3 regions of the Thalassotalea ponticola genome follow, and region 1 is predicted to be linked to each of the others. Evidence: predicted binding sites of a transcription regulator. Region 1 holds the regulator's gene; each other region holds the start of a gene.

Region 1 (5,199 bases):
CGGTGGGCACCGCAATTAGCATCGTACAATACATAAAGAACAGTTCACCCGCTAACGGCATACCGGTGGTAAACATGTGGTGTGCCCATACGATAAACGATAAAAAGGCAATTGATGCGGTGGCGTATACCATTGAGCTATAACCAAATAAGCGTTTACGAGTGAACGCTGGAATGGTTGTAGATACAATACCAAACGCCGGCAAAATCATGATGTACACTTCTGGGTGACCAAAGAACCAAAAGATGTGCTGGAACATGACTGGGTCACCACCACCTGCGGCATCAAAAAACGAGGTGCCAAAGTAGGTGTCTGTTAGTACCATGGTTACCGCACCTGCCAATACCGGCATAACCGCAATAAGTAGGTAAGCGGTAATAAAGAAGGTCCACACGAATAATGGCATTTTCATGTACGTCATGCCGGGTGCGCGCATGTTCATAATGGTCACGATGATATTTATTGCGCCCATGATTGATGAAATACCCATGATGTGTACCGCAAATACAAAAAATGCGGTACTGCCATTTGAATACGTGGTTGATAACGGTGCGTAGAACGTCCAGCCAAAGTTAGGACCACCACCCTCTAAAAACAATGACGATAACAAGATGGTAAACGCAAATGGCAGTATCCAAAATGACCAGTTATTCAATCTTGGTAGAGCCATGTCTGGAGCACCAATCATCATTGGAATTAACCAGTTAGCTAGCCCGGTAAAGGCTGGCATAATGGCGCCGAAGACCATAATGAGACCGTGAACTGTGGTCATTTGGTTAAAGAAATCTGGCTCGACAATTTGCAATCCAGGTTGAAATAACTCAGCCCGAATAACCATCGCCATGGCGCCACCAGTAAGCAGCATAATGAAGCTAAACCAAAGGTATAGCGTACCGATATCTTTGTGGTTGGTTGTGAATAACCAACGCTTGATGCCGGTCATTTTATGATCATGGTGATCATCGATATGATCTAATGTGTCAGTTGCAGTACTCATAATCATTCCCCCTACTTAGCAACGTCTTTGGCTTGAACTACATCGCCGGTATCATTGCCCCAAGCATTGCGCTCGTAGGTAATAACCGCGGCCATTTCTTGCGCTGATAATTGGCTAGCAAAGCCCATCATCGCCGTACCTGGCTTACCGTTAACGACCATATCAATATGGGCGCTGATATCACCAGTTGCGATAGCGCTGCCTTTTAAGCCGGGAAATGCCGGTGGCATACCCTCGCCATTGGCTTGATGACAAGCGGCACATTTAGCTATATAAACTTGTTCGCCGAGTGTCATTAGCTCACTCATTTCTAAGTCGTCCATGGTATCGCTTGCGCTGGCCGCAACGCTTTGTTCGGCATCACTTGCGACGTCAGCGACTAGTGCCTGACTAGTCGGTGCTGTTGACGCTGGCGCTGCACTAGCCGTATCGGCAGTATCGGCTGAGTCACCTGACGCGGTGTTTTGAACATCTTTGGCTTGTACTGCATCGCCTGTGTTGTTGCCCCAAGCGTTTCGCTCATAGGTGACAACAGCGGCAATTTCTTTAAGGCTCAACTGTTTGCCATAGCCTTGCATACCGGTACCAGCACGACCGTGAAAGACCACATTAATGTGTTCGCTGACTTTTTCTGGGTCTATCGCAATGCCCGAGCCCGCCAAGGCTGGGAATGCCGGTGGTAAGCCTTGACCATTGGGTTGGTGACAGGCGGCGCAGTGGGCGGTGTAGGTTTGTTGACCTAAGCTCATTAGCTCGTCCATACTCATTTGTGCATTGAGCGATGCCGCTTCAGCTTGTTTCGCTTTGGTTATGGCAATTTTCTGCTCGTTAATCCATTGCTCGTAGTCGACTTCGCTGCGAACATCAACCACAATCGGCATATAACCGTGGTCTTTGCCACACAACTCGGCGCATCGGCCGCGATAAATACCTGGCTCGTTGACCTTAGTCCACGCTTCGTTGATAAAGCCTGGGTTTGCATCTTGCTTGACTGCAAACGCGGGTACCCACCACGAGTGAATGACGTCATCAGAGGTAATTAAGAAGCGGACTTTTCTATTTACCGGAATTACCAACGGCTTATCGACTTCTAACAAGTAATTTTCACCCTTGGGCGCGCCTTCACCTTCGCGATTGTCAAACTGTTCTCTCGGAGTGGCTAACACACTGTAAAACTCGATGCCTTGATCAAAGTATTTATAATGCCACTTCCATTGTGAACCGGTGACTTGAATGGTGATATCGGAATTTGAGTTATCTTCCATGGCGATCAGCGTTTTGGTTGCTGGCCATGCCATGGCAATAAGAATAAAAACAGGAATGGCCGTCCACAGTATCTCTACTTTCGTGCTTTCATGAAAATCAGCTGGCTTAGATCCCTTTGATTTACGGTGGAAAAGCATTGACCAAAACATGGCCCCAAATACGACAATACCGATGGCGGTACAGATCCACATGACCATCATATGCAAGTCATAGACATTTTGGCTGACATCCGTCACACCTTTAGTCATATTGAATTGCGACTCAGCATGAACTGAACTGACAAACATACTTGTCAACAACAGCCAACTCAGGTTGCGTCTTTTCACTCGACATCTCCTCTGCTTATTAAGCCAAAGAAAATACAGAAAGAAGGACAAGATACATCTTAATTCGATGTCGCAAATTTCCGTAAATTTTATTTTTATAGTGCGGTTGAAATTTCACCGCTGTTATTTACGTACAGCAAATCTACGTTGGGTTTTGATGTGGTAGATATTGCGCGTGTTATTGTTGTTATGTGTTGCGCTTTTTCGTTATTACGCGATACAAATGCCAATAACTGATTAATACGTATACTAGAATTACTCAATTTTTATACGAGGTAAAGCTGTTTGTGTAAAAAATGATAGAATTTTTGGATATTTAGTAATGACTACGTGTAGAGCAAATACTCTTTATTTTTTATGGATTTACGATTTTTTCGTCGGAGGGAAAAATGTTTCACACTAAAGGTGTCGGTGTAAAGGGATAGTGTTCTGCGGGACAAATAAAAAAGCGCCTTCAACAAAAGGCGCTTGATTGTTCGATTGTAAAAGGTGAGTTTCTATTGGTAGATAATAGAACTGCAGTTAGCAGTTAGCAGTTAGCAGTTAGCAGTTAGCAGTGAGACTACCGCTATTACATCCAGTCGGCGTTGCGAATAACACCTACTGCGATACCTTCAACATTAAAAGGCGTTGCGGCTAAATCAACGACAATCGGTTCAAAGTCTTTATTTTCGGCGTGTAAGTACACCACATTACCTTCTCGTTTAAAACGCTTTACGGTAACGTCATCTTCCACACGAGCAACAATAACTTGGCCATTGTGGATATCAGTTGTTTGATGCACGGCAAGTAAATCACCATCCATAATACCAATATCTTTCATACTCTCGCCGTTAACGCGCAGTAAGTAATCGGCGGCTGGATGAAATAGGTTGCCATCAATTTTGTATCTATCTTCAATGTGCTCTTGTGCCAAAATGGGTTCACCGGCAGCGACGCGACCAATAAGTGGTAGGCCGTCGTCGTCGATGTGCTCTTCTGCGAGTTTGATACCGCGTGACGTGCCTGGCAGCATTTCAATAAAGCCTTTCTTGGCTAGTGCTTTTAAATGTTCTTCGGCGGCGTTGGCAGATTTAAAGCCAAAAAAGTTAGCAATTTCAGCACGTGTCGGTGGCATACCGGTGGCGTTTATTGTTTCTTTGATTAAATCAAATATTTGTTGTTGTCTGGCAGTTAGTGCTCGCATGTTAATTTGGCCTGTTTATTCGTACAGTTACTGTTAGTATATACAGCTTGTGGATTATCGCAACAGCAAATTAAAAATAAGGTATGTGTGTGTGCAATCCAGTTTATTTCTAAAATAATCCAAGCAAAATAAACTGAGCAAATACTTTAATGCGGGTTAACTTCAGTGAACTGTCATGTTTTTGCTGGAAAATGATCGAAAATGAGGTGATAAGATCAAAAAATGAGCCTATCTAAGGTCTTTGTGATTTGAATGCCAATCTTTTGTATTTAACCAGTTATTGGTCCATATAAGCATCTTGTGACGTTGACTTAATTTGTATAAGTCTCGACTTGAACTGTCAGACGTGAATAATAGGTCTTAACCAAATCTGACAATCACACTAATCGTAGATCTGCTAATAGGCTATGACCGCTTTGTGCCATTTTCTGCCCGTTAGCAATTGCTAATATACGCTGGTTTCGAGGTAATAACACCTCAATAAGTGGCGCAAAATAGTTGGCTAAAATAAGCGAGGCACGAGCGCAGCCAACTGTTTTGCGTCCATGACTTTATTGCCTTGTTATGGGGATCTGCGCAACTTAAAAAGCTTAAATAAAAAGGCTAAACCAAAACAAATTAAACAAAGGGTTATAAAGCGATCAAAATTTGCTATATGAGTATTGTCAATATTCTCAGGAGATGAAAAAGCGCCTAAGAAATATAAGCCGATTGTCCATCCGACCAAAATCGGGCTGAATTTGTCAAACGCAAAATGAAAAGCATTCTTGACGTCCTCTAACACTCTTTTGATCCTCATAACAGTTGCAATAAGTGGAAATATCCATGAAACACGGAATTATTCCACGTTTTATTAAATGATAATTATCGGTATTACTAAACCGACCGTTGATCGCTCTTTACTGCCTGTTAGCCTAAAGGCTTTTCGCATTTGTGGCAATTGTTCTCAGGCCACCGAATGTTAAACGCACTTAAACCTCGGAATACCTGACCAGCACCGCAATTTGGGCATCGTAGATTCAAAGCGAACCAAATAACATATATTCCAAAACCCAATGCAGCTAAGAAGTGCCAAGTAATAAAACTCACATCATTTGGCGTATCTAAATATTTGTGAATGGCAGTCAACAACACTTGAATAGCCAGCATCCGGATTAATTTTTTCTTATTGTTATTCATCGTATTAATAAGGTCTGCTTATCGCTCAAAGCGGTAGTTGCCTCCGCCACTTCGCTTCATACTAACCTAACCGACCGCCAAGTCAAATATTCACTTTTATGAATAAAAATTCGAGGACTAAGCCTCGAATTTGTTGGTCGCCCCACTTAAGGTTAATGCCTTGTGAAGAAGGCGGTTTTCATTTATTCATATTAACGTCCTAGTAAGAATATTGAGCCTAACTAAAATATAATTCTAAGCACAAC
Region 2 (5,199 bases), 590 kb from region 1:
AGCGCCACAGTGCGCGTCACTTGGACCTGAGTTTTGGCAACAGCAACGCCAGCGCATTATCGCCGAACAACCTTCGCTCGCCCACGATGTCAGTGCCTTGCGCTTAGCTTACATTCAGCTTGGTATGGAACAACTCGGCTGTGATCAGCGCGATGCAAAGGCTAAATCACAACAGGCATTTGATCACTTTTTACAACACCGCAATGATTTTCAGGTTCCGCACAGCGTTAAAGCGTTATTGCTCAAACTGTCGCAGCGCTATCCGTTAGTGGCGATTTCAAATGGTAACGTCAATATCGATGATATTGGTCTTAGCGACTACTTTACTGCTAGCTTTTTTGCTGGCAATGGCAATTTACAAAAACCCGAAGCCGATATGTTTGCGCAAGCATCAGCTGCATTAGCCATTAACCGAGCAGAATTGTTGCACGTGGGTGACTGCACACACGCCGATATTTACGGGGCGCAGGCGGCAGGCTGTCAAACCATTTGGATTAATAATTCGCAGTTTGGAATCCGTAAAAAGCCGTTAAAGATTTTACCTAATGCAGAATTTGATTCCGTTGAGCAACTTGGCTTGCTCATTTAGCGAACTGTTTCAACAAGACAGTTATCTTCAGTTTTCTAGCGTCTTCGTTAACTGTCTTTGGCGATCACACGAATAAGTAAAAAGGTTATTAACCATGAAGCTTTTAGTACACATTTTTTCCATTGCGCTGATACTGTTTACCACTGCGCTGCTACCTCTGAGCTCAGCCTCGGCCGATAGTCAGGGCAAGGCGCCTGCGATAACCCGCACACTAGAGGCGGAGTCGAAGGTGATAACTCAACACACGACAAAGGTAAACGGTACTTCGTTTGCATACACCGCGACCACGGGTACCCAGCCAGTTTGGGACGATAAAGATCGAGTGATCGCATCTCTACACTATACCTATTACACTCGCGATAAGGTAAAAGACAGAGCAAGCCGTCCGTTGTTGATCTCGTTTAACGGCGGCCCAGGCAGTGCTTCGGTATGGATGCACTTAGCGTATACTGGGCCGAAAGTTATCAACGTCGACGATGAAGGTTATCCCCTGCAACCTTATGGTGTTAAAAGCAATCCTTATTCGGTACTCGATGTCAGTGATATTTTATATGTCAATCCGGTGAACACCGGGTTTTCACGCATTGTCAGCGCCGATGGACAAGCGCCGCTAACCGAGCCAGAAAAACAAAAGTTGTTTTTTGGGGTTAACGCCGACATTAAATACCTAGCTGAGTGGATCAATACCTTTGTCTCTCGCCATAATCGCTGGCAATCGCCGAAGTACCTCATTGGCGAAAGTTACGGTACAACCCGCGTTGCAGGGTTAGCGTTGGAATTGCAAAATCGTCAGTGGATGTATCTCAACGGTGTTATTTTAGTCTCGCCAACAGATATTGGTATCGAACGCGACGGACCGGTTAAAGCAGCCAATAGACTGCCGTATTTCGCGGCCACGGCATGGCATCACAAGGTGCTTGATCCACAATACCAAGCGCAGCCGTTGGAGCAATTTGTCGAGGAAGTAGAGCAGTTTACTATCAATGAACTGATTCCGGCTTTGGCTTTGGGGGGCTTTATCGAGCCGCAACAAAAAGACCAAATTGCCACGCGAATGGCACAATACTCGGGCTTGTCTAAACAGCAAATATTGGATAATAACCTCGACGTCAGCAACCAATACTTCTGGAAAAATTTGCTTAAAGGCGACCGCAAAACCTTAGGTCGCTTGGATTCTCGCTACTTGGGTATTGATAAGCGCAACAGCGGCGATCGACAAGATTATTGGCCAGAGCTCACGTCTTGGTTGCATTCATTTACGCCGGCGATTAATTACTATCTGCGCGAGCAACTGAACTACAAAACTGATGTCAAATACAATATGTTTGGCAACGTTCACCCGTGGGATCGCAGCAATAACAACAGCGGTGAACAACTGCGTCAAGCGATGGCGCAAAATCCGTATCTCAATGTTATGATCCAAGCCGGATATTTTGATGGCGCAACCAATTATTTTGATGCCAAGTACACCATGTGGCAGCTCGATCCAAGTGGGTTGATGAAATCTCGCTTGCGATTTGAGGGTTATCGAAGTGGCCATATGATGTATTTGCGTCGCGACGATTTAAAAACCTCAAATCAACACATTCGCGAGTTCATCAACGCCACAATACCTGCCGCTGACGAGCCGGCGCGATACCCTCGTTAGCTGCGCACAGCCAAGAGCAATGTCGCTACAGTGTACCGCGTTGCCAAGCGATATTCGTTAGCCGCTGGTGTATACTTTGAACGTGCTTAACACACCTATCAGTTAGTGTACTTGCTGGGCTGTATTTTTATACAGTGCTTGTTGTATACTAACTTTCACTTTTATTTACTAGCAAGATCACAATACTATGGATGTCTCTGAATTACTTGATTCATTAAATGATAAACAACGCGAAGCGGTGGGCGCCGATAATGAAAACCTATTGGTACTCGCCGGTGCGGGATCAGGCAAGACAAGAGTACTGGTACATCGCATTGCGTGGTTGATGCAAGTTGAACAAGTATCAGCTCACAGTATTCTTGCGGTAACGTTTACCAATAAAGCAGCGGCAGAAATGCGGGCGCGTGTCGAGCAAGCGGTCAATGGTAATGTCCATGGTATGTGGGTTGGTACATTCCACGGTTTGGCCCATCGTTTGTTGCGCATGCACTTTCAAGAGGCGAATTTACCACAAAGCTTTCAAGTACTTGATTCGGATGACCAACTGCGACTGATTAAACGCGTGGTTCGCTCGCTTAACCTAGATGAAAAAAAATGGCCAGCGAAACAGGCAATGTGGTACATCAATGGCAAAAAAGACGAAGGCTTACGTCCTAAACACATCGACAACCAATTTGATCCAACTGAGGCAACCTACATTAAAATTTACCAGGTGTATCAGGAAACATGTGATCGCGCAGGCTTGGTGGACTTTGCCGAATTATTGTTAAGAGCGCACGAATTGTGGCTGAATAACCCGTTGTTACTCGAACACTACCAGCAACGGTTTAGTCATATTTTGGTTGACGAATTTCAAGATACCAACGCCATTCAATACGCGTGGCTAAATTTACTGGCGCAAAAAAACGGCAATATTATGATTGTCGGTGATGATGACCAGTCGATATACGGCTGGCGCGGTGCTCGAATCGAAAATATTCAAAACTTTAACAAGGACTTTAACGCGAAGACTATTCGCCTAGAGCAAAATTATCGCTCAACGGCCAATATTTTGAACGCCGCCAATGCGCTTATTGCCAACAACAGCAATCGATTGGGCAAAGATCTGTGGACCACAGATGGTGACGGTGAAAAAATATCGGTATACACCGCCTTTAACGAACTGGACGAAGCGCGTTTTATTGCTTCGCGAATCAAGCAGTGGCTGGATGATGGCAACAGCTTAGACGACGTCGCGCTGTTGTATCGCTCCAACGCGCAATCGCGCTTACTGGAAGAAGCATTGCTACAAGGACAAATTCCCTATCGGATATACGGCGGTTTGCGCTTTTTCGAACGACAAGAAATTAAAGATGCCTTGGCCTATTTGCGCTTGATCAACAACCGCAATGACGATGCCTCGTTTGAGCGCATCATTAATACGCCAACCCGTGGCGTTGGCAATCAAACACTGGCCCACATTCGCGATGCGGCGCGCAGCCACGGTTGTACATTGTGGGACGCGTGTCGCTATATGCTTAAACACAATGAACTTAGCGGTCGTGCCAGTAATGCGATTAAGGGCTTCATCGAATTGATCGAGCAATTAGATGACGATATTTGTGATCTAAATTTGGACGAGCAAGCGAAAAAGGTAATTCATCATTCAGGCTTGCACGCTATGTATCAAGCGGAGAAAGGCGAGCGCGCAGCAGCGCGTATTGAAAACTTAAACGAGCTTGTCACCGCCTGTTCAACCTTTGAAGTCGACGAGCAAGAAGAACAAATGTCACCATTGACCGCATTCTTAACTCATGCCGCACTAGAAGCAGGTGAGTCGCAAGCCGACGATTATGAAGCGGCGGTGCAACTCATGACCCTGCATTCGGCCAAAGGCTTAGAGTTTTCATTGGTGTTTATGGTTGGTATGGAAGAGGGCATGTTTCCGTCGCAACAGTCGAGCGAAGACTTAGTTCGTTTAGAAGAAGAGCGTCGATTGTGTTACGTAGGCATGACCCGAGCAATGAAAAAACTGTATTTGAGCCACGCAGAAACGCGACGTCTTTACGGTCAAGAAAAATACCATCGCCCAAGCCGCTTTTTAAAAGAAATTCCCGACCAATACTTGGAAGAAATTCGCATGCGCAACCAAGTCAGCAAACCAAAAACAACGGGGCGGTTTAGCAATACCATCAGCTTAGATACGTTTGCCGATAGTGGATTTAAATTAGGTCAACGGGTAATGCACAATAAGTTTGGTGAAGGTGTGGTGCTCAATTTTGAAGGGGCAGGTAAGCAGGCGCGCGTTCAGGTTAACTTCACTGACGTTGGCAGTAAGTGGCTAGTTGTCGCTTATGCCAATTTGCAGGCGTTGTAATAACGTGCGGTAAAAATATACGGCAAAGGTCAACGCAGTGTGGAACAGCCATCGATAGTTTGAACTATCGATGGCTTTTGTTATCTAAACAGGTCGTTTTGGCAACCTTTATCGCCAAAGCACTGTGATAAGCGTGGTTTTTATTCATCTGTTACTATTTTTAGGTTGTTGTTTTTAAAGAAATTGTGTGGATATTGCGTTTGTTGGTTAAGCATTATATAAACAGAGGTTGGCTGTTTTACATTGGCGACACTAAACAGGGAATATGGCAATGACAGAATCTTATCAACAATATGAAAAATGCCTAAAAATAGCCGGTATTAACAGCCCGAGCTTATTTATTGACTTAGACAGACTCGACCATAATATTCAGCAATTACAGGCACAAGTGGCAAATAAAGCCTTGCGTTTGGTGGTGCCGTCACTCCCCAGTTTACAACTGTTGTCCTATATCAGCGAGCGCCTGAATTGTTCGCGCTTTATGTGTTTTCACACGCCGTTTATCCTCGAGTTGTTAGAACATTTTGACGAGGCAGATATTTTGATGGGCAAACCACTGCCCACCAATAGCGTCGAGCACATTATTAAATATCTAATTAAGCAACA
Region 3 (5,199 bases), 420 kb from region 1:
TACCAACAAGTTCAACTTGATTAGGGATGATATTGGAACGCACACCGCCGTTGATACTGCCAACGGTAACTACGGCCGCTTCGTCGATAAGTTTTAACTCTCGTGAGACAATGGTTTGCAAGCTCATAACAATCTGCGCAGCGGTAACGATTGGATCAACACTCTTCCATGGGTAGGCACCGTGGGCTTGTTTGCCATTGACGACGATTTTGAAGGTGTCGACAGCAGCGAGGGTACCACCGGGTTTGTAACTGATCTTGCCGATTTCTAAATTTGACCAAATGTGAAGGCCAAAGATCACATCAACGTCGGGGTTGTTCATTACCCCTTGTTTAACCATGAGTTCAGCACCACCTTCTTCGCCAGCGGGAGCTCCTTCCTCAGCGGGTTGAAAAATAAATTTTACTTTACCGTTGAGGTGTTGTTTATGTTGACTTAACACCTTGGCAGCGCCTAATAGCATTGCGATATGAGTGTCATGTCCACACGCGTGCATCACCGGTACTTGTTGGTTGTTGTATTCTCCCATTGCTTGTGACGCAAACGGTAAGTCGTTCTGCTCTTTTACCGGCAATGCATCAATATCGGCGCGCAGGGCGACAACAGGTCCTGGCTTGCCAGAATCGAGTACAGCTACGACACCGGTGTGCGCAATACCCGTTGTTACCTCAAGTCCCATCGCTTTGAGCTCCTTGGCAATACGCTCACTGGTGGCAAACTCGCGATTTGACAGTTCTGGGTGTTGGTGGAAGTGTCTGCGCCACTGAATAACGTCTTGCTCGACCTCGTTTGCTAAGGCGTCAGCTGAAATCGGTTGCGCTAAGGCGATATTGGTGTGCAGGGCGATAAAGCAACTTACTGCCAGGCAGGTTTTTTTAAATACGGACATAAGTATCTCTCAATGATTGTTGTTATGTTATTGAGATTAGAGAAGATTTGTTCAAATGAAAAGGAACTTTTTTGACCGAGCGGGAAATTATAACTCCCACTCGTCTTCGTCGAGCAGTTCTTTTAGACGCTTGCGCTCAAGTAATTCATCAATGCGACGACGGGTTTTGGCTGATTCGGGATTTACTGTGTCGTTATCACTGTTTGACGATACGTCATCACCATACTCGCCATCACTATTACCAAAATCGACGTCGTCAATGATTTTATCTCGCGTCATTACTACATCCTCAACAAGTTAGTTAAACCGTTAAAATGTGAAAAATAGGAAAAAATATTTTTTAGGTCAAATAAAATTTTTCAATTTTAATGCATGTGCACAAAATCGCCTATCCCTTATCTATTGTAGTCTAGGGCGAGGTTGTTGATAAATAATCGGCAATGTTTTTCTCGATTGGGCCATCACTAGCGAGGAGCCGTGTAATGAGGCGTGTCCTTAAGCGATTACAGTTTTCTTCTGTTTTTTGTTTTAAGTATCTGAAGTTTATTGGTTTTGTCGTCAAAGGCAAACATCTCGTATTGGCAGTCAAAATTGTGGTAGGCTAAAAAACACGCCAATAACACAGCATAGTTAAATGAAACAGGTAGGACCGAAACGCAAAAATATTTTAATCACTGGCGCCAGTTCAGGCATTGGGGAAGAGTTGGCCAAACAGTTTGCCAAACTAGGCAGAAACTTGGTTTTATGCGCCCGTCGCGAGCAACGGTTAACCGAATTAGCCGAGCATTTACAACACAGTTATCCGACAATTAGGGTGTTGGTATTTGCTTTAGATGTGAATGATGAGCAACAAGTGTTTTCTGTGTTTAGTCAAGCTGCAGAGCAACTTGGTGGACTTGATCGCATTATTGTTAATGCCGGTATTGGCGGTGGCAAAATGATCGGCTCTGGCCACTATCAACACAATAAGCGGATCGCAGAGACCAACTTTATTGGCGCGTTAACACAATGCGAAGCGGCGATGGAAATCTTTCGATTACAAAACCATGGCCATTTGGTGACCATGTCCTCGATGAGCTCAGAAGCCGGCCTTGGCAATACTATGACGGTTTATGCAGCAACGAAAGCCGCATTAAAATCAATGGCACAAGGTATTGCCATTGATACCCTTTCGACACCGATAAACGTCACCTCAATTCACCCTGGTTATATCGAAACGGAAATAACCAATCACAACAAAAAATTGCCATTTATGGTCGATGTGCACAGCGGATGTAAGCAAATTGTCAAGGCTATTGAAAAAGAGGTCGGCAATGCATTTTTACCATGGTGGCCGTGGGCGATTATGCGTTATGTATTATTACTCGCTCCAAATTGGCTGCTACGGCGCTTTAGTTAAACGAAAACATAACCGACTTAAACAGAGATTGATATTCGCGTTGAACAGCACAGGTGAACGCCACTGATTAATACCTAATTTTTTTTGCAAAAAATAAGCGCCTAGGTCGTAAGGTACGTTCCTAAGCGCTTAGGGGGGAACTGTATTGCTGTGTCGCGTTAGCGATATATTTCATTTAAAAAGTAACCGCATAGACATAGGCTAAATCGGTGATTTCACTCTCGCCGAGGCGCTGCTGCAAATGATTTGCTGTTTTATATGCGCCTGCATCTTCCGCAAAGTTAATAATGTTATCACCGTTACACACGACGTTTTGGGCAACCGTTTTTTCATTTAGGCGAAAGCTTTTAATGGTGCTTCGCATATCGCTTAAATCATTTGATTGGGCTGATTTGCAGACTTGCACAAGGGCACTTTCAATGTATGGGTCCATAGTGCTATCGGCATTGGCTTGAACTGATAAAGTCATACTGGTTGTCATTAAAGCTACTAAAGTAAGTGTTTTCATTGTTGCTCTCCACATAGGTTATTCTGTTTCAATCTGTTTAGTTGCGTTCTGTTTCGTTACGTTGTTTTGCTGTTGTGTTTTACCGACGTTGATTAACAGATACTGCGTTGTTCGCTGTTGATATAATAATGACCTATTTTTGTTTAAAGTTTGTTAACGAAAGAGCCAGTGAATGTAACAAAAAAAGCAGCCGTTAATTTTGTTTGCTTTTTGTATAATGCATTGATATTTAATGCTTTTTGTTTGGTTTTTGAGGCTTTGAATTGATTGGCGTTGACACAAATAGTTACATCCAGTGGCAAAACTGACTGGCTTGAGGGAGCGGGTCAGCGACCAATTGCTGGTAAACTGCGATAAGTGAATAAGAGAAAATAAAATTAATCCTAGATGACAGGCATAAAACCTGTTAAATTACTGTATAAATATACACTTACTGAAACAATTCACACAAATTGGCAAAGCTCGAGTGGTTTTTAACTTGCTCTAGTTGCGTTGATTTGACGGTTTAGAAGGGAAATACGATGGCTGTAGAAAGTCGCTTTGTAGTAGTTCGCAATGGGGTGGAGGTTAATACGTTTATGGACAAAAAGGCTGCCGATGAGTACGACAAAATGCTCGATATGGCCGATAATTTGTCGGTGTTACTCGATCAATCAACATTGGAACTCGATGAGCAAACAGTAGAAGACATTAGTATCTTTTTAGCGAAAAATCGCGAACAGGTATTGGTATCTCTGCTGGCCAAAAAACCAAAACCTGAGACAAAAAAATCTACCAATGCATCGGTTGAAGTTAAAAAAGCTAAAGCCGCAACTAAAAAATCAGCAGTTGCTGACGATGCAAAAGCTTAATTTGTGTCCACCAATATTGCACTAGCACGGACATGAATGACATAGCTTATCAGTTGATAAAAAGCGCTCGTCGCAAGACCATCAGTTTACAGGTCAAGCAAGGGCAGGTGAGGGTGCTGGCTCCGCAAGGTGTTAGTGATGATTATATCCACCAGCTCGTCATTGCCAAGGGAGAGTGGCTGCGACAAAAAATCGCCTTACAAGGTCAATATCAAGCGCCAAGGCGCAACTATCAATCGGGACAACTATTTTACTACGGTGGCGCGCCGTTGAGGTTGTCGGTGACAACTGGCAGCGCTTTGCAGGTGACGGTTATCGGCGATCAACTGCAGCTGACGTTAACCGCTAATCACACTTGTTCGACAGAGCAGCAGGTTAAAAGTCAACTGCACCAGTGGTACAAAAAGCAGGCGCAGCAGCAGTTATTAGAACGCATCAAAATATGGCAACAAGCGACTGGTTTGGTCGCCGACAAGGTTACCGTACGCTACTTTAAAACTCGTTGGGGCAGTTGTGATGCCAGCGGGCACGTCAAGCTTAACTGGCTTCTAGTCATGGCGCCAAGTTGGGTTCAAGACTATGTCGTTATCCACGAGTTATGTCATTTAAAGCACCTAAATCACTCGCGCCAATTTTGGCAACTGGTGAACCAATTTTATCAACCGATAGAGGATGCTAAACAGTGGTTAATAACCCACCAGCAGCACTTGTATTGGCAACATAGCCACACCTAACCAACGGTCCTATAAAGCTCTGGGGACTGCAGTCGCTCGTCATGCAGTTTTATATCGCGACATTCTCTACAGCCTAACCTGATTGACTACAACGGAATTAATAATGTTAATTGTTTGTAAATTCCGTCTTGACAGACATTACCGGCTAAGGCACAGTGAAACTATGAAAGTATTTATTCGCCTCACCGACATCATGCTTATTACCACCATTGATATGACAATGGCGGTCGGTGGCTAGCGTGTAAATTATCAAATCAACAGCAAAGCCCGTAACCGACCAAGGTACGGGCTTTTTTATTTATGGCATTGGGCTTTTGCATTATGTGTTAACGACAACGTTGGGTGAGGGAAAATACTATGAGAGTGATAAAGTTTGGTGGGTCGTCTCTTGCCAACGGGCAGCGATTTAATACCGTGTGCGATATTATTGAGGCGAAAAGCCAACAAGCACCGGTGGCTATTGTGGTGTCGGCACCACAGGGGGTGACCAATCATTTGTTGGCGATGACAGAGTATTTGCACAGCGACTCGATTGAGCAACAACTCGAACAGTATCAACACCTCGTTAATGGCATATTTGATCAGTTAGATAATCTACCACGGCCGTTTAATCGCCACCATGCGGAGCAGGCATTTGCATCGCAAAGTCAAAAGCTCAAGCGTTGGTTAAACGGAGCTGCGATGCTCGATTACTGTCCCGATCACATCCGCGCACAAATCATTTGCACAGGCGAGCGATTAAGTGTCGCGATATTAGAAGCGCTGTTAAATACAGATCAGCAAACGATCGCTGTTTTTGAGCCTGAGCTGTTCTTGCG

The links. Region 1 encodes LexA, which represses DNA repair genes until DNA is damaged. Its sites were predicted from a motif close to TACTGTATNNNNATACAGTA; they were not measured.
Region 2: the regulator LexA is predicted to act here: its motif matches at 2,355-2,374, upstream of uvrD (DNA helicase II).
Region 3: the regulator LexA is predicted to act here: its motif matches at 3,209-3,228, upstream of ACAY30_RS03165 (YebG family protein).

The regions. Positions count from the first base shown of each region.
Region 1 is NZ_CP166871.1:307,568-312,766, forward strand. Features, by position in the region: gene ctaD (cytochrome c oxidase subunit I) at 1-997, opposite strand, end outside; gene coxB (cytochrome c oxidase subunit II) at 1,009-2,550, opposite strand; gene lexA (transcriptional repressor LexA) at 3,161-3,775, opposite strand.
Region 2 is NZ_CP166871.1:3,071,457-3,076,655, reverse strand. Features, by position in the region: gene ACAY30_RS13535 (HAD-IA family hydrolase) at 1-589, shown strand, start outside; gene ACAY30_RS13530 (S10 family peptidase) at 684-2,237, shown strand; gene uvrD (DNA helicase II) at 2,425-4,593, shown strand; gene ACAY30_RS13520 (alanine racemase) at 4,865-5,199, shown strand, end outside.
Region 3 is NZ_CP166871.1:730,099-735,297, forward strand. Features, by position in the region: gene ACAY30_RS03145 (amidohydrolase) at 1-889, opposite strand, end outside; gene ACAY30_RS03150 (PA3496 family putative envelope integrity protein) at 977-1,168, opposite strand; gene ACAY30_RS03155 (SDR family oxidoreductase) at 1,524-2,288, shown strand; gene ACAY30_RS03160 (DUF3718 domain-containing protein) at 2,464-2,796, opposite strand; gene ACAY30_RS03165 (YebG family protein) at 3,318-3,647, shown strand; gene ACAY30_RS03170 (M48 family metallopeptidase) at 3,680-4,381, shown strand; gene ACAY30_RS03175 (hypothetical protein) at 4,485-4,619, shown strand; gene thrA (bifunctional aspartate kinase/homoserine dehydrogenase I) at 4,739-5,199, shown strand, end outside.